DNA from 3 places in the Planococcus sp. TJ-301 genome. Region 3 is predicted to be linked to each of the others. Evidence: predicted binding sites of a transcription regulator. Region 3 holds the regulator's gene; each other region holds the start of a gene.

Region 1 (7,614 bases), 670 kb from region 3:
TTAAAAACGATTGAACACGATTATGGGCAATATATTAAAATAACCTTCACAGCTTAGGAGGTGGGACAGAATGTTAAGATTAGATCTTCAGTTTTTCGCATCCAAAAAAGGTGTAGGTTCAACGAGAAACGGACGTGACTCAGAATCAAAACGCCTTGGCGCTAAACGTGCAGACGGACAACTAGTTACTGGTGGTTCAATTTTATACCGTCAACGCGGTACTAAAATTTATCCAGGTGAAAACGTTGGACGCGGCGGAGACGACACACTATTTTCAAAAATTGACGGAATCGTACGTTTCGAACGTTACGGACGCGACAAGAAAAAAGTGAGCGTATACCCAGTTGCACAAGAAGCTTAATAAAAACGAAAAGGGCTGCTTTGGCAGTCCTTTTTATTTTGAATAGATGCAGCAGCCAGCTAAAATCCGGGAAATTGCGCTGCGAAATTGGTATACTGATAAAAGAAGCTGAAATAGGAAGTGACTTATGGACGTGTCAAAATCAGTGGTACAATCGCTTCGGCATGCGCGGCATGATTTTCTGAATGAGTTGCAATTGATCGGCATGTATCTGGACCTCGGGCAACCGGAAAAGGCCAAAGCGATGATTCGCTCTCATGCCGAAGCGGCTGTGCACATGAGCCGGCTCGCGGGATTGGCTATGCCGATAACGGAAGAATGGCTGCTATTGTCAAAATGGCGCTATCCGGAATTGGCGATCCAAACCGAATGCACGGCGGAAGCCGGCATTGCGAAGCTGGACGGGGCGTTTGCCGGAATGCTGGAAAAATTCGCCGAAACGGTCCGGCCTCAAATGGATCCGTTCGTTGAATATGTTTGTACAATAAGTATATGGAATGAAAACGAGTCGCTTGCGATGAAGATTTCATTGAACGGGGACTGGCAGGGGCTGCAGTTACCGGAAAGTTCGCTAGACACAGCAGTAATAAAGTGTGGCAGCGACGGCTTAGAAGTGGCCGTCCGCTCACAGATGGAGGGATAATATGTTTGTCGATCACGTAAAAGTTTATGTTAGAGGTGGCGACGGCGGGGACGGTATGGTAGCGTTCCGCCGCGAAAAATATGTACCAAATGGCGGTCCAGCGGGCGGCGATGGCGGTAAAGGCGGAAACATCGTATTCATGGTAGATGAAGGCTTGCGCACGCTCATGGATTTCCGCTACAAACGGATTTTCAAAGCGGACCGCGGTACGCACGGAATGAGCAAAAACCAGCATGGCGCGAAAGCACAGGATACGATTATCCAAGTTCCGCCGGGCACAGTCGTAAAAGACGCCGATACGGGTGAAACGATTGCCGATTTGGTTGAACAAGGCCAAACAGCAATCATCACACGCGGTGGGCGCGGCGGGCGCGGCAACTCGCGTTTCGCCACGCCGCAGAACCCAGCTCCGGAATTATCGGAAAAAGGCGAACCGGGCTTTGAACGCAACGTCGTTCTGGAATTGAAAGTGTTGGCGGATGCCGGACTTGTCGGATTCCCGAGTGTCGGGAAATCGACGTTATTGTCAGTCGTTTCTGCTGCGAAGCCGAAAATCGCTGAATATCATTTCACAACAATCGTGCCAAACCTCGGAATGGTTGAAACAGAAGACCACCGCAGTTTCGTTATGGCCGATTTGCCAGGATTGATCGAAGGCGCGCACCAAGGAGTCGGCCTCGGCCATCAATTCCTGCGCCACATCGAGCGCACGCGCGTTATCATCCATGTCATCGATATGTCCGCTCTTGAAGGCCGCGACCCGTATGATGATTATCTGACGATTACAGAAGAACTGAAACAATACAATATGCGTTTGACGGAACGCCCAGAATTGATCGTGGCGAACAAAATGGATATGCCGGATTCTGAAGAGAACTTGAAGAAATTCCGCGAAAAAATGCCGGAAGATGCACAAATTTTCCCGGTTTCCGCATTAAGCCGACAAGGCTTGTCGAATCTTCTGTTCGCGATTGCGGATCTTATCGAAGTGACTCCTGAATTCCCGTTGATCGACGAAGAAGTGGACGAATCTGAAAGCACGGTTCTCTACAAGCACGAGAAGGAATCAGACGGCTTCAATATCACACGCGAATCTGACGGTGCATTCGTCTTGTCCGGCTACGCTATCGAGCGTATGTTCAAGATGACCGATTTCTCGCGTGAAGATTCAATTCGCCGTTTCTCCCGCCAAATGCGAGGAATGGGCATTGATGATGCTTTGCGTGAACGCGGCGCTGAAAACGGCGACACGGTCCGCCTGCTTGAATTCGAATTTGAATTCATGGACTGATTGAGAGATTTCTGGGAGGTTTATTGAATGAAGGATGTATCCGAACAACGGTATTATTTGGTGCGTGAAGACGTGTTGACCGAAGCGATGCAAAAGACGCTTGAAGTAAAGCGTCTGCTGCAGCGCGACCGCATGTCGATTTTGGACGCTGTCAATCACGCCGGGCTTTCACGCAGTGCGTTTTACAAATATCGGGATGCGGTATTTCCATTCCATTCGATTGTGAAAGAACGGATCCTGACGGTGTTTTTACAGCTCGAAGACCGCTCTGGAACGCTTGCCACCTTGCTGCAGTCGGTTGCTGAAGCCGGCTGCAATATTTTGACCATCCACCAGACCATCCCGATCCAAGGGCGTGCGAACGTTACGCTGTCGCTCGATGTGACGGCGATGGACCTGGAATTGGATGCGTTTTTGCAGCAGCTGAAAAAACTCGATTTTGTCGAGTCGGCTGATGTCGTATCAAGCGGATCATCTTAACTTAGGAGTGGTTGAATGGCTGGAGAAAACTTGAAGGACCGCATTTCGTATTTGGGGCCAGAAGCCTCATTCACCCATCTGGCGGCTGTCCGGGTGTTCCCGGAAAGCACGCTGGTGCCGTTTGCCACTATTCCTGAATGCATTGAAGCAGTAGCGGAAGGCCGCGTCGACTACGCGGTCGTGCCGCTCGAAAATGCGCTTGAAGGTTCTGTGTCGTTGACGGTCGATTATTTATTCCATGAAGCGAAATTGTATGTGGCAGCAGAAGTCCTTTCGCCGATCGGCCAGCATTTTCTGGTGCATCCGGAAAACGCTGAAGCCGAATCGTTCGAAGCGATTTACTCGCACCCGCAGGCGCTCGCCCAAAGCCATAAATTCCTGTTTTATACCTACCGGAACACGCCGCTCGAGCAATACAGCTCGACTTCAGCGGCGGCCAAAATGGTGTCGGAGCTTCCAGAGCGCCCGATTGCAGCGATTGGCAATGAATTCGCGGCTCATAAATACGGCTTGACAATCCTGCACCGCGATATCCATGATTTTCATTTCAACCACACGCGCTTTTTCGTGCTGTCGAAAACGAATCATAAATTGGAAATCGCGGGGCATGAAAACGAGATTAAAACGACGTTGATGATCTCGCCGCCGAAAGACGACCGTTCCGGCGTGCTCCATCAAATCCTTTCCGTCTTCGCGTGGCGCCAGCTCAATTTAAGCAAAATTGAGTCGCGTCCCTTGAAAACCGGCCTTGGCGATTATTTCTTTATCGTCGACGTGCTGGAAGACGAAAATGCGACAATGATGCGCGGCGCGCTCGAAGAACTTGCGGCGATCGGCTGCGAAGTCAAAACGCTCGGCTCGTATTATATGTATAAGAATTCCTGAGTTAAACCCCACAGCCGTATTGGCTGCGGGGTTTTTTATTGATGCTGCAAACAAGTTCGTTATTCCGCAAAGAAAGTGCAGGATTCTGCAAATAAATCCGATATTCTGCAAACAAACTAGTTATTCTGCAAGTAAATTCGGTTTGCTGCGAGTATTCTGCCGTATTCTGCAAGTAACACAACACTTCCAATAAAAAACACAGAACCCTCAAGAGGATTCTGCGTTCTATTCATTATCTTCCAGCAAGAAGCCGTGCTCGCGCATGGCAGCTACTGCTGCGTCTAAAATGCTTTCATTTGCCCCGGTGATGGTGTGGAGATGTGTGCCGTCGGTCAATTCCAGCAGATAGCTCGCGCCGGTATCGCGCACGCGCTTCATGAACGCTTCAACGGCTGCTTCATCGGAGACGTGGATGCCGGCTGTCAGTTCGCCGTAGACGGGATGCTCGACAGAGACGTCTTTCACAGTGGCGCCGGCGCGCACGAGAATCTTCAGTTCATCTTCCGTGTCGCCAGGCTGGTGGCGGCATGCAATCTGCCTGCTCGCTTCTTTGGAGCCGCTGGCGGCGAGGAAGAGATAGCCGGAGCTCGTTGCAATGATCGGCTCGCTGCGCGCTTTTAGGAGCGTCATGTCGCTGACGATGACCTGCCGTGATACGTTGGCGAAAGCGGCAAGCTCACCGCCGGTCAACGGTGCTTCGGCGGTTTTCAGTTTTTCCAATAAAATCTGGCGGCGCTGTTCTCCGTAAAGTTTTTTCATAATGCAACCTCAGCTTTCCGGATAGGATAAATTCATTTTACCACGGACAATTTCCTAACGGGTTTATTTCGTAAAAGGCGAACAAATATGCTATAATCAATAGGTTAAAATGGAGGAGCGGACATCTATGTACGATTACATAAAAGGGATAGTCACACGTGTGACTCCCGAATATCTGGTAGTGGAACAACAAGGCATCGGCTGGCAGATTTTTGCGCCGAACCCGTACTCATTCAGCACAGAGGAATTGCAGGTTTTCCTGTATCATCACGTGAGGGAAGATGCGCATTTGCTATTCGGCTTTACGACGCTGGAGCAGCGCGAATTGTTCCGCAAGCTCATTTCGGTGTCCGGCATCGGGCCGAAGGGGGCGCTTGCGATATTGGCAAGCGGCGAACCGCAGCACGTCATCGAAGCGATCGAACGGGAAGATGAGTCGTATCTGGTGAAATTCCCAGGTGTCGGCAAAAAGACTGCGCGCCAGATGATTCTCGATTTGAAAGGTAAGCTGGCAGAGTTTTTCGATGCGCCATTCTTGACGAACGAAGCGCCAGGCTTGTTGGCTGAAGGCGATATCGAACTGGAAGAAGCGATGCTGGCACTTGGCGCACTCGGCTATTCAGAGCGTGAAATCACGAAAGTGAAGCCGCAGCTGAAAGACCTGGATTTGAACACCGAAGGTTATATGAAGAAAGCTCTGCAATTATTGCTGAAACAATCTTGATGAAAAGGAGGCGAACGGCATGGAAGAACGTGTAATCGGCAGCGAAATATCGGAATTTGACGAACGCTTTGAACAGTCGCTGCGCCCGAAATTCCTGTCGCAGTATATCGGCCAGCATAAGGTCAAGCACAACCTCGAGATTTTCATCGAAGCGGCGAAAATGCGCCAGGAAAGCTTGGACCACGTCTTGTTGTACGGGCCTCCTGGACTCGGGAAGACAACGCTCGCTGCAGTCATCGCCAATGAAATGGAAGTCGGCGTGAAAATGACCAGCGGTCCGGCAATCGAACGTCCCGGCGACTTGGCGGCAATTGTGTCGTCATTGGAACCGGGCGACGTGCTATTCATCGATGAAATCCATCGCTTGAACCGCTCGATCGAAGAAGTGCTGTATCCGGCCATGGAAGATTTCTGCCTCGACATCGTCGTCGGCAAAGGGCCGACTGCGCGATCTGTGCGGCTCGACTTGCCGCCGTTCACGCTGATTGGCGCGACGACGCGCGCCGGCGCATTGTCAGCACCACTGCGCGACCGATTCGGCGTGCATGCGCGCTTGGATTATTACGACACGGAATCGCTGACGGATATCGTAGAGCGCAGCTCAAAGCTCTTTGAAGCGGATATTGCGCCGAACGCTGCGGTGGAAATCGCCAGGCGTTCCCGTGGGACGCCGCGCATCGCCAACCGGCTGCTGAAGCGCGTGCGTGATTTTGCGCAAGTGCGCGGCAACGGTACGATCACAGAAGACATGGCGAGCCAGGCTCTTGAAATGCTGCAAGTCGATCCACTCGGCCTCGACCACATCGATCATAAATTGCTGGTCGGCATGATTACCCGTTTCCGTGGTGGCCCGGTTGGCCTTGATACGATTGCGGCAAGCATCGGCGAAGAGTCTACGACGATTGAAGACGTCTACGAACCGTATTTGCTGCAAATCGGCTTTATCCAGCGCACGCCGAGAGGGCGCGTTGTGACCGCAATGGCTTATGAGCATTTTCAGATGGAAATGCCAGAATCTAAATAAAGGAAGTTTTAAAAAATGAACGTAAATGATTTCGATTTTGAACTGCCAGAAGAATTGATTGCCCAGACGCCGTTGCTTGACCGTACGTCGAGCCGGCTTTTGGTAATGGATAAAAAAACAGGCAATGTCACGCACCGCCATTTCCGCGATATCGTTGAGCATCTCCATGCCGGCGATACGCTTGTGCTGAACGATACCCGCGTGTTGCCAGCGCGCATGATGGGCGTCAAAGAAGACACCGGCGCGAACATTGAATTGCTGTTGTTGAAAGAAATTGGCGAAGACGTCTGGGAAACACTTGTCAAGCCAGCGAAAAAAGTCAAAATCGGCACCGTTATTTCTTTTGGCGAAGGCCTTTTAAAAGCGGAATGCGTCGGGCTTTTGGATCACGGCGGCCGCCATTTCAAAATGGTTTACGACGGCATTTTCTACGAGATTTTGGAGCAATTGGGTGAAATGCCTTTGCCGCCCTATATCCGTGAAAAGCTTGAAGACCAGGACCGCTACCAGACCGTTTTTGCGAAAGAGCGGGGAAGTGCCGCGGCACCGACTGCCGGCCTTCATTTTACCGATGCGCTATTGGACGAGATCCGTGCGAAAGGCGTCAACATCGCGTTTATCACGCTGCACGTTGGTCTTGGCACTTTCCGTCCAGTGTCGGTTGATTCGATCGAAGACCACGAAATGCACGCGGAATTCTACCGCATCACACAAGACACGGCGGACCTCATCAACAACACGAGAAACAACGGCGGCCGGGTCATTTCAGTCGGCACAACGTCGACGCGGACGCTCGAATCCGTGGCCAATAAATTCGGCGGCGAATTGCAGGAAGACAGCGGCTGGACGGATATTTTCATTTTCCCGGGCTACGAATTCAAAGCGATTGACGGCTTGATCACCAATTTCCATTTGCCGAAATCGACCTTGGTCATGCTCGTCAGCGCATTGTCGAACCGCGATGCCATTTTAAACGCTTATCAAGAAGCGGTCCAGGAACGCTACCGTTTCTTCAGTTTCGGAGATGCGATGTTCATTGAACCAGCGAAAAAGGAGACACAACAATGACACAAGCAGTATGGTACGAACACATAAAAACATGTAAACAGACCGGTGCGCGCCTTGGAATCGTCCATACGCCGCACGGTTCGTTCGAAACACCGGCTTTCATGCCGGTCGGCACGCAGGCAACGGTCAAGACAATGTCACCGGAAGAATTGAAAGCGATGAATGCGGGCATCATCCTCAGCAACACTTATCACCTATGGCTGCGCCCAGGCAATGACGTCATCAAAGAAGCAGGAGGCCTGCATAAGTTCATGAACTGGGACCGTCCGATTCTGACGGATTCAGGCGGGTTCCAAGTGTTTTCTTTGAGCGAATTCCGCAACATCAAAGAAGAAGGCGTCCATTTCCGCAACCACATGAACGGCGACAAATTATTCTT
Region 2 (7,614 bases), on a different contig from region 3:
GCTCCGGGGATAATGGCCAGGCTCGTTTCTGTTAGGCCGAGCAATGTATCATCCGCCACAATGCGGAAATCGCACGCCAGCGCAAGTTCCATGCCGCCGCCGAACGCGAAGCCGTTGATCATGGCAATCGTCGGCTGAGGCAGATTCTCGATTGTCGAAAAGACTTCACCGATTTTATAAATGTTGCGTTTTACATGCTGTTCAGTCAGCGTCTTCCGTTCTTTTAAATCAGCGCCTACACTGAATGCTTTCTCTCCAGCGCCTGTGAATACAACAAGGCGGATGTCCGGATTGATGCGGATCGCTTCAACCACTTGGCCGAGCTCCGCAAGCATATCGTAATTGAAGGCGTTCATGGAATCAGGGCGGTTTAACGTGATGAACGCCAGGTTCCCTTGTTGTTCGTAATGAATTGTGTCCATTTTTCTCCCCCTTAAAGTGTTTCCTTCTTCTAAAAACATACCATTTTTTGGACTATTGTGCTATCCCGCTCTATAATTAAGCGCAGAGAGGGGGACACGCATTCATGAATCAGTTTTCATTCATTCGCATTTATCGCATTGTCTTCATGGCCGTTAAATTTTATACGCAAGCCACGTTGTTCCAACGGCGCCACCGTGGCGCCTGGAATCCTCTCGTCGAGGAGAAATGGAACACCCTGGTAACGAAACAAGCGAAACAATACAAGACATTGGCGCTGAAACTCGGCGGCCTGATGATCAAGATGGGGCAGTTCCTGTCAACACGGGCAGATATCATGCCAAAGTCCTTTCTCGAAGAGCTCGAGGGGCTGACGGACCGTGTGCCTTCAGTAGAACGTGAAAAAATCATATCTGTGTTGGAGACAGAATGGAATTCCCCTTATTCCAGCTATTTGGCGGGACTGTCTGAAGGAGCGGTTGCTTCCGCATCTATAGGAGAAGTCTATAAAGGGACGCTGAAAGACGGCACTGTTGTCGCCGTGAAAATCCAGCGCCCGGGAACTGAGAAATTGCTGCGGGCAGATTTTCAGGCGATGCGCATTGTCATCTGGTTTATGAAGACCTTTACGCCGCTCTCCAAACAAATCAATTTCACTCAGCTGTTCGGGGAAATGACCGAAACGATCGGTGCGGAATTGAACTTCCTTCAGGAGCTGCAAAGTGGACGCGCGTTCGCGGACCGTTTTTCCGAAATGGACGGCATTCGTTTTCCTGTCTATTTTGATGATTTGTCGACGCGCCGCGTCCTTGTCATGGAATGGATCGAGGGGGCACGCATCACCGACTTGGCCTTTATTGAAAAAAATGGAATCGACCGCCACGAAATCGCGGAGCGGCTGTTCATCCTGTTCCTCGAACAGATTTTATACGGCGGACAATTCCACGCTGACCCGCACGGCGGGAACATTCTACTGAAGCCTGATGGCACGATTGTGCTGATCGATTTCGGCATGACGGGCACAATCACGACCGCGGATTCACAGGCTGTCCTGCGCATTGCGGAAGGCATTATCTTCAAAAATTACGAATTGGTTCTTGATGCGCTTGAAGAGCTCCGGTTCTTATTGCCGCAAGCTAACCGTGAGCTTTTGGCCGATACGATTTCCCGATTGGTCGCTGCATACGAATCAGACGAGCTGATGCAGATGGACAGCTTTGTCGTGGAGCGGCTGTTCAAGGACATGCAAAACATCGTCCGGACACAACCGGTACAGCTGCCAGCTGAGTTCGCATTCTTCGGTCGTGCGGCTTCAATCTTTGTTGGCGTGCTGAACGTCCTGGATCCAGGCATTGACCTCTTGGCATTGGCGCGGCCGCGCGTTCTTGAATGGGCGTCGACTCAAAAAGAAGGCAAGCCTGTCTTCGGTAAAAGCGATGTGCTGCGCTGGGTGCTGAACGCCTCGGGCCCATTCCGGGTGTTGCCGCAGAAAGTCATCAGCTATTTGGAAGAGCCGGAGCGGATGCGCCATTACATCGAAAATCGCGACGGACGCAATCGCCAGCATGAGCGCGATCTGCAGAGCCGGATGTTTGCCGGCATGTTCACCATCCTGTCGTTCGCTGGCATCTCGGTTTCGGTGTGGTTCTGGCATGAGCCGTTCATGTGGGTGTCTTCCGGATTTTTCGTCGGATCATTATGGGTTTACCGTTCAATTAAATGAAAAGAGCTGTCCGGAATTCTGTTTTACAGACTTCCGGACAGCTCTTTTTTTCATGGCAAGGGTGTATTCATGCGAGTTGAATTATGATTCTTCTTATTAGTACTGCGCAAAACTGCCTCGCTTGCCGCGGGCAAGACATTGGCCGCAGCCTGCGAGACCAATGTCTTTGTCTCGAAGCTAGCGAAGCGATGCAGAGACAGGGACAGAGTCTTACTGAAGTTTCCGCAATTTTATTCCGTGTCTACAAAAATAGCAGAACCTACTAAGCTCTTTATTTTTCAAAGAGCTTACCAGCGAAGGCGCGGCCAAGGGCTAGGCAAGGGAATAGCCAAATGGAATTTGGACCATTTCCTTTGCTTCGAAGCTAGCGCAGCGATGCAACACACTTTCATGTCTCGAAGCTAGCGAAGCGATGCAGAGACAGAAGCAGAAGATTCTGGCAGAAAGCCAGGCGTTCTTTGCCTGGCTTTTTGCGACAAGCTTGCGCAGGAGCAATCATCCTAGCCTTACCCAAAGCGTCCGAAGCAGTTTTAAATGAGTTACTTCTTTAATTCAACTTATTAAATAAAACTCCAGAAAGGATTATTTGACGGAGGCTATTGCAATTTTAGGAAATGGCGCTAAAATTAAAAATAAGAACAAACGTTCCCTTTTTGAGGAGGTGCTAAAAATGCCGTTAATCTCACAAGAGGAAATCGTCTATTTTGAAAAAGCGATGTATTTGCCGATGGTGCTGATCATTCTGGAGCGCGACCGTGCATTATTCGAACAGGGTCCTTTTAAGTTGAAGAGGCCGTATGTTGAATTGGTGGATGGAGCGATTCGGAAAGTTCAGAGGGAGCTGAAGGAAACGAACATCCATATGCGCAAGCAGCATATGAAAATGCTGAAGGGGACAGGCGATGATACCTTTACTGAATATGTCTTTTACCATGGGGGCTATGAAGATCACAGGCGCTATTTGAATTTGCGCCTACGCAATCAAGTGGAGGAGCTGCTGCGAATTTATTTGGCGATGGCACACCGGGAGATTTGACCAGGTCCACCAGCCTCAATATGAACAGCGGCTGAAGTTTCGGCGGTCAATCCATCGGATGCTGAGCGCGGGGCGGATACCGCCGTTTCGTCAAATAGACCATCTGCTGCTTGTGGATTTGTTGGGAATTCCTGAAAAAGCGGCGCAGCGAACCGGCAAACGAATGCTGATTTCTGAGGGCGATGGGCGACACGTCGAGTGGTACGCTTATGCCGTTGCTCAAGTGTACAAGGCTTCCTTTAATGGTGTCTTCGCTGTCGATCAACTCGACTGCATCAAAATTGAACCAGACCGAATCACGGTTCTTCGGTGAATGGGTAGGAAAGAAAATGAGTGGGCTGCCGTAATATTCCCCAATGATGACAGGAGGTTTATGTTTGACCCGGATCGCTTTCTGGGAATAGAGGGTGGCGCTTTCGAGGGATCCCCTGTAAAATCTGCACGAAGAGCTGATGATTTTATAGACGGATTCCTCTACGATGAATTCGCTGCGGTCTTCAATGACCCGCGTCCAGTTTCTGTGGCCGTCAATATACGGCAGAAGTGCGTAGGTATTGCTGCACACCGTATATGATAAGAGCTGATGATTCTTTTTTCTCATGAATTATACACCCCTCAAATTTACTATACATATAACATTATAAGGAAAAAATGCAAATTAGCAAAGGCTTTACTACGGAAAATAAAATATTTTCTATTTCATTAGAATTTTCAAAAAACGATTGTTCTTTCAGAATTTATATTGTATACTAATGAAAAGCATTCGGGGTGATGAAGAATGGAAAACTATTATTCTTATGCTGATTTCATGAAAGCGATGGCTCAAACAAAGAAAGCGACCGAAGCGGAAAAACTTCTGAACGATATCTATTTGGATCTGTTCCTGAAGCATGTTCACCGCTCTCAGCAAGAAGAGCAGCTGATGAGCCTCATCGACGAAGCCCTGGACAATAACGACCGTAAAGCATTCAACACGTATAGCGAGCAATTGAAGACCCTAAAACACGAAGAAGAATGAGTAAGCAGCTTTTTATAGAATGTTATCAAAAATGCATCGGACCTAGTCCGATGCATTTTTTTGCACGTTTACGCAGTGCAGGCGCCCCTTGAAGCAGGATTGGTTCTTCCCTGCCAACCTGCAGATCCAAAAGAAATAGTGAAAAAACATACGTTCGCTTTTTGTTAGGGTATTTTTAGGGCATATGATAAAATAGAGACAATGAACGAACGGAGGGCATTAACCATGAAACAGGAATTCAATCTTCAGGCACCCTATGAGCCTGCGGGCGATCAGCCGGCTGCAATTACCGAACTGACACAAGGAATCATCAACGGCAAGAAATGCCAGACGCTGCTCGGAGCGACAGGGACAGGGAAGACGTATACAATGTCAAACGTCATCCAGCAAGTGAAAAAGCCGACGCTCGTGATGGCGCACAACAAGACTTTGGCTGGTCAGCTGTACAGTGAATTCAAGGAATTCTTTCCGGACAATGCAGTTGAGTATTTTGTCAGTTATTATGATTATTACCAACCGGAAGCTTATGTGCCGCAATCCGATACGTTTATCGAGAAAGATGCCAGTATCAACGATGAAATCGATAAACTTCGGCACTCGGCGACGAGTTCATTGTTCGAACGCGATGACGTCATCGTCATTGCTTCAGTATCTTGCATTTATGGCCTGGGTTCTCCGAAAGAATACCGGGAGCTCGTGGTTTCACTGCGCAAAGGGATGGAAATCGAGCGTAACCAGCTGCTGCGAAAACTGGTCGATGTGCAATACGAGCGCAATGACATCAACTTTATCCGCGGCACATTCCGTGTACGGGGCGATGTAGTAGAAATCTTCCCGGCATCGCGCGATGAACGCTGCCTGCGCGTGGAGTTTTTCGGCGACGAAATCGACCGCATCCGCGAAGTCGATGCGCTGACCGGTGAAATCATCGGCGAACGTGAACACGTCGCGATTTTTCCAGCGTCCCACTTTGTTACCCGCGAAGACAAAATGGTCAAAGCGATCGCCAACATTGAAGAAGAGCTGGAAGAGCGCTTGAAAGAAATGCGCGCTGAAGACAAGCTGCTTGAAGCACAGCGGCTGGAACAGCGAACGCGCTACGATTTGGAAATGATGCGCGAAATGGGCTTCTGCTCAGGCATCGAAAACTATTCAAGGCATCTGACGCTGCGCCCGGCTGGCGCGCAGCCTTATACGCTCATCGATTATTTCCCGGAAGATTTCCTGTTGGTGGTCGATGAAAGCCACGTCACGCTGCCGCAGGTGCGCGGCATGTTCAATGGCGACCAAGCACGCAAAAAAGTGCTCGTCGACCATGGTTTCCGCCTGCCTTCGGCGATGGACAACCGCCCGTTGACCTTCACGGAATTCGAGGAGCATATCCATCAGGCGGTGTTCGTGTCAGCGACGCCGGGGCAATATGAACTTGATCACACGCCGGAAATGGTCGAGCAGATCATCCGGCCGACAGGGCTCCTGGATCCGACCATCGAAGTGCGCCCAATCGAAGGACAGATTGATGATTTAATGGATGAAATCCGACAGCGTACAGACCGCAACGAGCGGGTCTTGGTGACGACGTTGACCAAGAAAATGTCGGAAGACCTCACCGCTTATCTGAAAGAAGCGGGGATCAAAGTCAATTACCTCCATTCCGAGATCAAAACACTTGAACGCATCGAAATCATCCGTGAACTGCGCATGGGCGTCTACGACGTTCTTGTCGGCATCAACTTGCTGCGTGAAGGGCTGGATATTCCGGAAGTGTCGCTCGTGACGATTCTGGATGCGGACAAAGAAGGCTTCCTGCGCTCTGAGCGTTCATTGATTCAGACGATGGGCCGCGCCGCACGTAATTCGAATGGCCATGTCATCATGTATGCCGATAGAATGACGGATTCGATGACGAAAGCGATTGATGAAACGGCGCGCCGGCGCACAATCCAGGCTGATTATAATGAAGAACACGGCATCACGCCGATTACAATACAAAAGAAAATCCGCGACGTCATCCGCGCCACAGAGGCTGCAGAAGAAGGCGAAGAATATGTGTCAAAAGCGGTTTCGGGCAAAAAGCTCAAGAAAGAAGAGCGCGTAAAACTCATTTCCCTGCTCGAAAAAGAGATGAAAGAAGCGGCCAAAGCGCTTGATTTTGAACGCGCAGCTGAATTGCGCGATACAGTGCTTGAATTGAAAGCGGAAGGATGATTAGACTTGAAAAACCAAGAGATACGCATACAAGGCGCACGCGCACATAATTTAAAGAATATAGATGTTGTTATCCCGCGGGACCAACTCGTTGTCATGACGGGATTATCAGGTTCCGGAAAATCTTCATTGGCGTTCGACACGATTTATGCGGAAGGGCAGCGCAGGTACGTTGAATCGCTGTCTTCTTATGCGCGCCAATTTCTAGGGCAAATGGATAAGCCTGATGTGGATTTGATTGAAGGGCTGTCCCCGGCTATTTCGATCGACCAAAAAACAACGAGCAAGAATCCGCGTTCCACAGTCGCGACAGTGACAGAAATCTACGATTATATGCGTTTGATGTATGCGCGGGTCGGGAAACCGATCTGCCCGAACCACGGCATTGAAATTTCATCACAGACCATCGAACAGATGGTTGACCGGATCGTGGATTATCCGGAACGCACAAAAATGCAGATTCTTGCTCCAATCGTCTCCGGGCGTAAAGGAACACACGTGAAACTTTTGGAAGACATTAAAAAACAGGGTTATGTCAGAGTACGCATCAACGGCGAATTGATTGACCTGGATGACGACATCAACTTGGATAAGAACAAAAAGCACAATATTGAAGTGGTCATCGACCGGATCGTCATGAAAGACAATATCGCTCCGCGCCTCAGTGATTCACTTGAATCCGCATTGCGGCTGGCTGAAGGACGCGTATTGGTTGATGTCATGGAAAAAGAAGAATTGCTGTTCAGTGAACACCATGCTTGCCCGATTTGTGGATTTTCAATCGGCGAATTGGAGCCGCGCATGTTTTCGTTCAACTCACCGTTTGGCGCATGTCCGGAATGCGACGGTTTAGGCCATAAACTGGAAGTGGACCCTGAACTCGTGATACCGGACTGGAACTTGTCTTTAAAGCAAGGGGCCATCGTTCCTTGGCAGCCGACAAGCTCCCAATATTATCCGCAGCTCCTGCAGGCAGTTTGCAAACATTATAAAATCGACATGGATATCGCAGTAAGCGATCTGCCGGAAGAACACATCAATATTTTGATGCGGGGTTCTGGCTCAGACAAAATCCGTTTCCGCTACGAGAACGATTACGGGCAAATCCGCGATAACCACATCAATTTTGAAGGCGTGCTGTCGAACGTTGACCGCCGCTACCGTGAAACATCGTCGGATTATATCCGGGAACAAATGGAGAAATTCATG
Region 3 (7,614 bases):
AATTGAATACGATCTTCAGAATACCGGTACCCCGAATTCGGCTCATTATGAGTCCGTATTCGGGGTTTTCCCTATTTACCAGAGCGTTTACTCCAAAAAGAATGGACAACTCGCCCCGCAAATGGTGTATGATAGACAGAAGCAAAAACCATTCTGCTTTAGAGGAGGCCGATGCATGAAAACTTTCCAAGTTGAATTCTATTTTGACCAAGGCAATACGATTGTCCTGACAGTATATGCTGAAAACAAAGAATCAGCATTGCGCAATATTCCGACTCACGGCACGTTTGAAATCACGGACCAGGACAACGACCGCCTATACCGTATTACTATCACACAAGTAAAATACATTATGGTCTATGAATTATGAGGCCTGAAGCATCGCGTTTTAACGGATGCTTTTTTTATGCCTAAAATTAGAAGAGGAGCTGGCTAGGTGGAATTTAAAGGATCGAGTGTTTACGACGATAAGGATTTTTTAGCGGGTTTTTTGAAACGGAGAGAGCGCAAGGAAAGCCCGAATAACGCGATAGAGAAACCGATTATCTGTGACCTAATGGGTGAAGTCGAAGGGAAAGCAATCTTGGACCTCGGTTGTGGAGACGGTAAATTTGGCAATGAACTGCTCGGCTCTGGAGCAGCATCCTATACGGGAATAGAAGGCTCAAGGGAGATGGCATTGCTGGCAAGTAGAGCAACGGCACAGCTGGGTGGCAAGATACATATAGCGGACCTTGAATCGTTTCAAGCAAAGGGTTCAGAATACGATTTGATTGTCTCGCGGTTTGTCATCCATTACTTGACGGATATCAGACACTTGTTCAAGGAAATCAATCAAGCATTGGTGCTGGACGGTAAATTCATTTTCACTGTACAGCACCCATTGACCACTTCGTCGTTTGCGAGTAAAGCGCAAGGCGAACGCAGAGGTGATTGGGTGGTCGATGATTATTTCAAGGAAGGCGAGCGCGGTGAGCCCTGGATAAGCAAGACAGTCGTCAAGCATCACCGAACGACAGAAACCTACTTTACAGCGCTAATAGAAGCCGGATTTGCTGTAACTGCCCTCAGGGAAGGAAAGCCGGTCCCTACAAATTTCGAATCCGCAGCAGAGTTTGAACGGCGGGAGCGCATTCCGTTGATGTTGATTTTGTCTGCCCAAAAGGTAGGAAACTAAAAAAGGCGCCGAGAGAAATTCTCTCGGCGTCTTTATGTGTCATGATTAATGTAGTTGGCGGTAAACTCCGACCACTTTTCCAAGGATGGAGACCTGGTCTACGATGATTGGATCCATCGATGAATTTTCAGGCTGCAGGCGGAAATAATTGTCTTCTTTGAAAAATCGTTTGACTGTCGCTTCGTCATCAGCGGTCATAGCTACCACGATGTCGCCATTGTTAGCGGTTTGCTGCTGTTTCACTACGACATAGTCACCATTCAGGATGCCAGCTTCGATCATACTTTCTCCCATGATTTCCAGCATGAAAATATGGTCGTCCTCAGTTCCGTATGACTGGGGAAGCGGGAAATACTCTTCCACATTCTCGATCGCCGTGATCGGAACGCCAGCCGTTACTTTACCGACAAGCGGTACATGAAGGACCGGGCTTTTTTCAACCAGTGAATCATCAGTGCTGATAATTTCAATTGCTCTCGGTTTTGTCGGGTCGCGGCGGATCAAGCCTTTGCTTTCAAGGCGGGCAAGATGGCCATGGACAGTCGAGCTTGATGCCAAGCCAACTGCCTCTCCAATTTCACGGACGGAAGGCGGGTAGCCTTTGGCCCGGACTTCGTCTTTTATGAATGACAAAATATCTTCTTGGCGTTTCGATACTTTTTTCAACAGTTTCACCTCTTTTTAATAGTTCAGCATGTTTTCTATCAATAGTATACCAACTTGGGATATGAAATGCAAACATAGGTTCGAATTTATTTGTTGACAAAAACACTTGTTCGCATTAAAGTAAGAACATACATTCCGAACACACATTCTTAGGAGGCGGTTCTTATGACATTCATCCAAAAAAATTCTTACCTGACAGTACTCTTTCTTCTGATTCTATCTTTTTCATTCTATTCGGTTTTCACCCATAACGCGCAGGAAGATCAAATGAGCCTAGTGCAAGTCGAACAAGGCGATACTTTGTGGACACTTGCGGAGTCATTCAGCGGCAATACCCCCCATCAGGAGTGGATTGAAGAAATCATGAAGGAGAATGGCTTAAGCACTCCGAAGATCATTGCTGGACAATCAATCAAAATCCCCAGCGAACAACTAAAATTCGCCCCAGACGAAACCACCAAACTGGCGGGTGATGCAGAATGAAGAAGTCTGCGTTAATTTATTGCCGCGTCAGCACCACGAAAGACACCCAGGAAAGTTCACTTGAACGGCAGGAAGAAGAATTATTGAAATTCGCATTTGCGCAAGGATACATTGTTTCAGACATCTTTAAAGATCAGCACAGCGGCTACGAAATGGACCGGGAAGGGCTCTTGGAGATGCTCAACGTCATTAAAACCGATAAAGTTTCAGCGGTTTTCATTCAGGATGAAACCCGTCTTGGCCGTGGCCATGCTCGGATCGCGCTGCTTCACGTCATGAAAAAATATGGCGTGGAGGTTTTTACATTGACCGATCAAGGTCCCATTGCATTAAATGATATGGACGACATGGTCCTGGAGATTTTAGCGGTTGTTGAAGAATATCAGCGCAAAATACATAATGCCAAAATCAAACGTGGCATGAAGCGCGCTGTTGAAAATGGCTACAAGCCTGAACGCAATCTAAAAGGCAGGGGCAACCCCGATGGACGGGAGCGCTTAGACTTGCCGATCGATCAGATTGTCAGCCTGAAACAGAACGGGCTGACGTTCCATGAAATTGCGGTAACGCTGCAAGGCTTCGGTTATCAGGCAAGCAAAGCAACCGTCCACAGACGCTACAGAGAATTCCTCGAGATGAAAGAGGGCTAATAGATTGCAGAAATCCCGCTTCTTTTGTACGATATGATAGAAGAAAGGCGGGATTCTAATGTTATCTCCAGATAAAATAAAACGCATTAACGAATTATCTCGAAAATCCAAGACTGTGGGCTTGTCCATTGAAGAGGCAAAAGAACAATCTGCATTGCGCCAGGAGTATTTGGCAACTTTCCGCCAAACGATGCGCGGCACAATTGAAAACGTAAAAGTGATTGATCCGGAAGGTAACGATGTAACGCCGGAGAAGGTCAAAAATATCCGAGAGAATAAGTATTTAAATTAATACTTGTTCTTTTTTTTGTTGTGTCCAGACTTCAGCGCTTGGCTCTTGGCGCATTTCTAGTTGTATTCTTTCCTATTGTTGACTACACTAGAATAGGATTAAAATTGTTAGTGAGAGGATGTTTTTATGTCAAACCATGCAGATCAGCTTGCAGTAACTACTATACGTACACTTTCCATCGATGCGATTGAGAAAGCGAACTCAGGTCATCCGGGATTGCCAATGGGAGCAGCTCCTATGGCTTATACATTATGGACAAAACACATGAACCACAACCCGAAAAACCCGAACTGGTTCAACCGTGACCGTTTCGTGCTTTCGGCGGGACATGGTTCGATGCTTTTATACAGCTTATTGCATTTAAGCGGCTACGGACTTGAATTGGACGAGATCAAAAACTTTCGCCAATGGGATTCGAAAACACCGGGACATCCGGAATATCATCACACAGTTGGCGTAGAAGCGACAACGGGACCACTTGGCCAAGGAATCGGCATGGCAGTCGGCATGGCTATGGCAGAACGCCATTTGTCAGCTACATACAATAAAGACAACATGGATGTCGTCGACCACCATACCTTCTCTCTATGCGGAGACGGAGATTTGATGGAAGGCGTAGCAGGCGAAGCGATTTCACTTGCTGGGCACTTGAAATTAAACAAATTGGTCGTTTTATACGATAGCAACGATATCTCACTTGACGGCGACCTTGGTATGAGTTTCTCTGAAAACATCCAAAAGCGCTTTGAATCATATGGCTGGAACTATCTGCGCGTAGATGACGGCAACAAGCTTGACGACTTGTCTGAAAAAATCGCACAAGCGAAGCAATCAGGGGACAAACCGACATTGATCGAAGTGAAAACGGTCATTGGCTATGGCGCGCCAAACAAATCCGGTAAAGCGGACGCTCACGGAGCTCCACTGGGTGAAGCTGAGATGAAACTTGTTAAAGAATATTACAAGTGGACATTTGACGAAGATTTTTATGTCCCAGAAGAAGTCTATGAAACTTTTAATAAAGCAACTGAAGAGCTAGGCGGCAACGCTGAAAAAGCATGGAATGAGCTTTTCTCTAAATACGAAGCAGCCTATCCAGAATTGGCTCAGCAGCTGCAAAAAGCGATCAAAGGCGATTTGCCTGAGAACTTTGATGCGGATTTCCCTGTGTACGAAGCTGGTAAAAAACAAGCGACTCGCGCTTCTTCAGGCGATATGATCAATGCCATCGCAAAAGCAGTGCCATCATTCTTCGGCGGCAGCGCCGATTTGGCTGGTTCGAACAAAACGACAATCAAAGGCGGAGGCGACTTTGATGCGGAAAATCCGACTGGACGCAATATCTGGTTCGGTGTCCGTGAATTCGCAATGGGGACTGCCCTTAACGGTATGGCTCTTCACGGCGGACTCAATGTTTTCGGCGGAACGTTCTTCGTGTTCAGCGATTACGTGCGCCCGGCAATCCGCCTAGCAGCATTAATGGGATTACCGGTCACATACGTCTTTACACACGACAGTGTCGCAGTAGGGGAAGATGGCCCGACTCACGAGCCAGTAGAACATTTGGCTTCACTTCGCGCTATGCCAAACTTGTGCGTTGTGCGCCCTGCAGATGCTAACGAAACCAAAGCAGCATGGAAGCTTGCTGTCACAGCGAAAGACCACCCGACCCTATTGGTGCTTTCACGCCAAGACTTGCCGGTCCTTGAACACAGCGGCGAATTGGCTGACAGTGGTGTGGAAAAAGGGGCATACGTGGTATCTCCTGCTGAAAACCCACAAGCGCTATTGCTTGCAACCGGTTCTGAAGTCAGCCTCGCAGTTACTGCCCAAAAGCAGTTGGCTGAAGAAGGCATCGCAGTATCAGTCGTTTCTATGCCATCATGGGACCGATTCGAGAAACAGGACAAAGCATACAAACAGTCCGTTATCCCGACGACAGTCAAAAAACGTCTAGCAATCGAAATGGGAACTTCATTTGGCTGGGAACGCTACACGGGAGACGAAGGCGACATTCTTTCAATCGACCGTTTCGGTGCAAGCGCACCTGGCGACCGCATCATGAAAGAGTTCGGATTCACTCCTGAAAACGTAGTGTCAAAAGTCAAAGCTCTTCTAAACTAATAAATGCAAATACCAAAGACGGAAACAGAACTTGTTTCCGTCTTTTTTTTTTACTTTTTTTAAAAACCGATATTCCGCAAAACAGCATCGCTAAAACATATGCTCCTGCGTCGCAAAGATATGCCCGAACTATTTTCGTCCATATCTTTCCTGCGGGCTCGCGCCGAATTAACTCGTGCTAGCGCCCGAGTGAATTTCGGCACTTCATCGTTTCACTGCTCCCTTGGGAGTCGGTGCTATTTTGCTCCATGCCTGGAAATCATCAAAAAACTGCATGAACTTCTATTTTTCAAGTTTTCAGATGGAAAAAATAATTCGTTTTTGAGAGATAACTTTGAATTAAGCGGTAGGCGGCGACTTCAGCGGGGCAGTGTAGTGACGAGACAGCCGAGACCCTGCAGGAGCGCAGCGACGAAGCGGCTTGGCGCTCGCCCGCGAAACGCGTCCGCCTGAAGCGGAATGAAAATGACTATCCAATCAACTTAAACTACTTCCTAATATTATTTCGTGTCTATAGTCACATCCGGAAATATATAGTATAATCCATTGTGGTGCACTACTTATTTATGCAACACGAAGGGGGTAACAAGAATGGATACATGGATTTGGATCGTAATCGTTATCGTCGCTTTAATCGCGGGTGTTGCGCTTGGCTTTTTCATCGCACGTCAATACATGATGAAATATTTGAAAGACAATCCACCGATTAACGAAGATATGCTGCGTATCATGATGATGCAAATGGGACAAAAACCGTCTCAGAAAAAAATCAATCAAATGATGACACAAATGAATAAAGCGTCAACTAAACCACCTGCTAAAAAATAAGAAGCACTCCATGAGTGCTTTTTTTCATGCTATTAGCTTTACCGCATAGAAAAACGCCGGCCCCAATAGGGCTGGCGTTTTTCTGTTAAATTTTTTCTTCTATAGTAGGTTCAAGCAGCGCGTGGTCCTGCAAAAACTGCGCCACGGTTTCTTTGTATTCTTTCGGATGCAGATTGAAGGATTGCGCATGCGCCCCTTCTTCGAACAGCTTCATCGCTTTTCGGCCTGGCTTCAGCTCGTGCATTTCCAGCGTCATCTGCGGAAGCACAAAATCATCTGGCAAGCTGTGGATGAATAAAACCGGGTTCGTGATTTTTTTAACCGCTTCCCGAGGTGTCACGGTGCTGATCAGATAGCCGTCGCGCAGCCGCATGAAAAACGATGCGAGTTTCAATGCCAGCGGTGTCCGGAGACGCGTCGTGGTGCGCATGACGTGCAGCACTTGTTCCGAGATATCAGAATAGGCGCAGTCCGAAACATAAAAATCCGCATCGTCCTGCATGCCGGCATACAGCAAAGTTGTCGCGGCACCCATCGATTCGCCGTGGATGCCGAATGTGAGTCCCGGCCCGACATGGAGTTTCAACGCTTCTACGACCGCTTTCAAGTCGAATTTTTCATAATGGCCAAAACTTGTTGTTTTGCCGCCGGAATCGCCGTGTCGCCGATGGTCGTAGACAACTGAGTTGAAGCCGAGCCCTTCGAACATACGGGCATACTTGAATGAGTTGACTTTCGATTCGGTGATGCCGTGGCAAATGACAGCATAGCGTTTTGTTTCATGGGGTTCCAGAAAGATGGCTTTCACTTGGTAGCCATTCTGGGACTCGATCCACTGTTCGCTTTTTGGGACACTTGCGTACCAAACTTCATCAAAGCGTTTGGCTGAGGTTTCACGCTCCAATATCAAGCTTTCCTCTTTTTTCTTGACGTACATCAAACGGTTGCTTGCGGCAATGCCCAAAACGGCGGTCGCCAACGTGAACGCGCTTGACACCACTGCGGAAACTTGAAGGATTCGTCTTCTCATGACCAAAACCCCTTTTCGTCTTTCTTTAATGAAAAGCAATTATCCAGCCATAATCCAATAAGTTTTCCGAAGATCAACGGCTGTTTTTATATAGTCGGTACATGCCGGTCGCTATCGAATTTGAGACATGAGGCTCGATTGTAGAAACTGCTTCACATAAAAGATCCAAGTCGATGCCGGTGTCGATGCCCATGCGGTGAAGCATGTTGACGATGTCTTCAGTTGCGGCATTGCCCGTGGCGCCAGGTGCAAATGGGCAACCACCCAGTCCGCCGGCAGAAGCGTCGAAACGGTCGACGCCTGCTTGCAAGGAAGCGAAAATATTGGCCAGCGCCATTTTGCGCGTGTCATGAAAATGTGCAGT

Evidence for each region. Region 3 encodes LexA, which represses DNA repair genes until DNA is damaged. Its sites were predicted from a motif close to CGAACATATGTTCG; they were not measured.
Region 1: ruvA (Holliday junction branch migration protein RuvA) is a predicted target of LexA. The motif match lies at 4,498-4,511, and genes of this name have one in related genera.
Region 2: AC4EHJ_RS15080 (YhjD family protein) is a predicted target of LexA. The motif match lies at 2,779-2,792, and genes of this name have one in related genera.

Annotation. Positions count from the first base shown of each region.
Region 1 is NZ_JBZDOH010000001.1:219,672-227,285, forward strand. It holds gene AC4EHJ_RS01130 (ribosomal-processing cysteine protease Prp) at 1-57, shown strand, start outside; gene rpmA (50S ribosomal protein L27) at 71-361, shown strand; gene AC4EHJ_RS01140 (Spo0B domain-containing protein) at 489-1,004, shown strand; gene obgE (GTPase ObgE) at 1,006-2,295, shown strand; gene AC4EHJ_RS01150 (ACT domain-containing protein) at 2,323-2,775, shown strand; gene pheA (prephenate dehydratase) at 2,791-3,660, shown strand; gene AC4EHJ_RS01160 (transcription repressor NadR) at 3,886-4,419, opposite strand; gene ruvA (Holliday junction branch migration protein RuvA) at 4,547-5,143, shown strand; gene ruvB (Holliday junction branch migration DNA helicase RuvB) at 5,163-6,167, shown strand; gene queA (tRNA preQ1(34) S-adenosylmethionine ribosyltransferase-isomerase QueA) at 6,183-7,235, shown strand; gene tgt (tRNA guanosine(34) transglycosylase Tgt) at 7,232-7,614, shown strand, end outside.
Region 2 is NZ_JBZDOH010000004.1:68,635-76,248, forward strand. It holds gene AC4EHJ_RS15070 (enoyl-CoA hydratase-related protein) at 1-422, opposite strand, end outside; gene AC4EHJ_RS15075 (ABC1 kinase family protein) at 527-2,143, shown strand; gene AC4EHJ_RS15080 (YhjD family protein) at 2,814-3,179, shown strand; gene AC4EHJ_RS15085 (competence protein ComK) at 3,226-3,780, opposite strand; gene AC4EHJ_RS15090 (IDEAL domain-containing protein) at 3,958-4,197, shown strand; gene uvrB (excinuclease ABC subunit UvrB) at 4,423-6,405, shown strand; gene uvrA (excinuclease ABC subunit UvrA) at 6,412-7,614, shown strand, end outside.
Region 3 is NZ_JBZDOH010000001.1:887,710-895,323, reverse strand. It holds gene AC4EHJ_RS04640 (hypothetical protein) at 1-6, shown strand, start outside; gene AC4EHJ_RS04635 (hypothetical protein) at 176-370, shown strand; gene AC4EHJ_RS04630 (class I SAM-dependent methyltransferase) at 437-1,177, shown strand; gene lexA (transcriptional repressor LexA) at 1,223-1,843, opposite strand; gene yneA (cell division suppressor protein YneA) at 2,009-2,326, shown strand; gene AC4EHJ_RS04615 (YneB family resolvase-like protein) at 2,323-2,976, shown strand; gene AC4EHJ_RS04610 (DUF896 domain-containing protein) at 3,035-3,268, shown strand; gene tkt (transketolase) at 3,395-5,392, shown strand; gene AC4EHJ_RS04600 (YneF family protein) at 5,984-6,220, shown strand; gene AC4EHJ_RS04595 (alpha/beta hydrolase) at 6,306-7,250, opposite strand; gene AC4EHJ_RS04590 (hydroxymethylglutaryl-CoA lyase) at 7,324-7,614, opposite strand, start outside.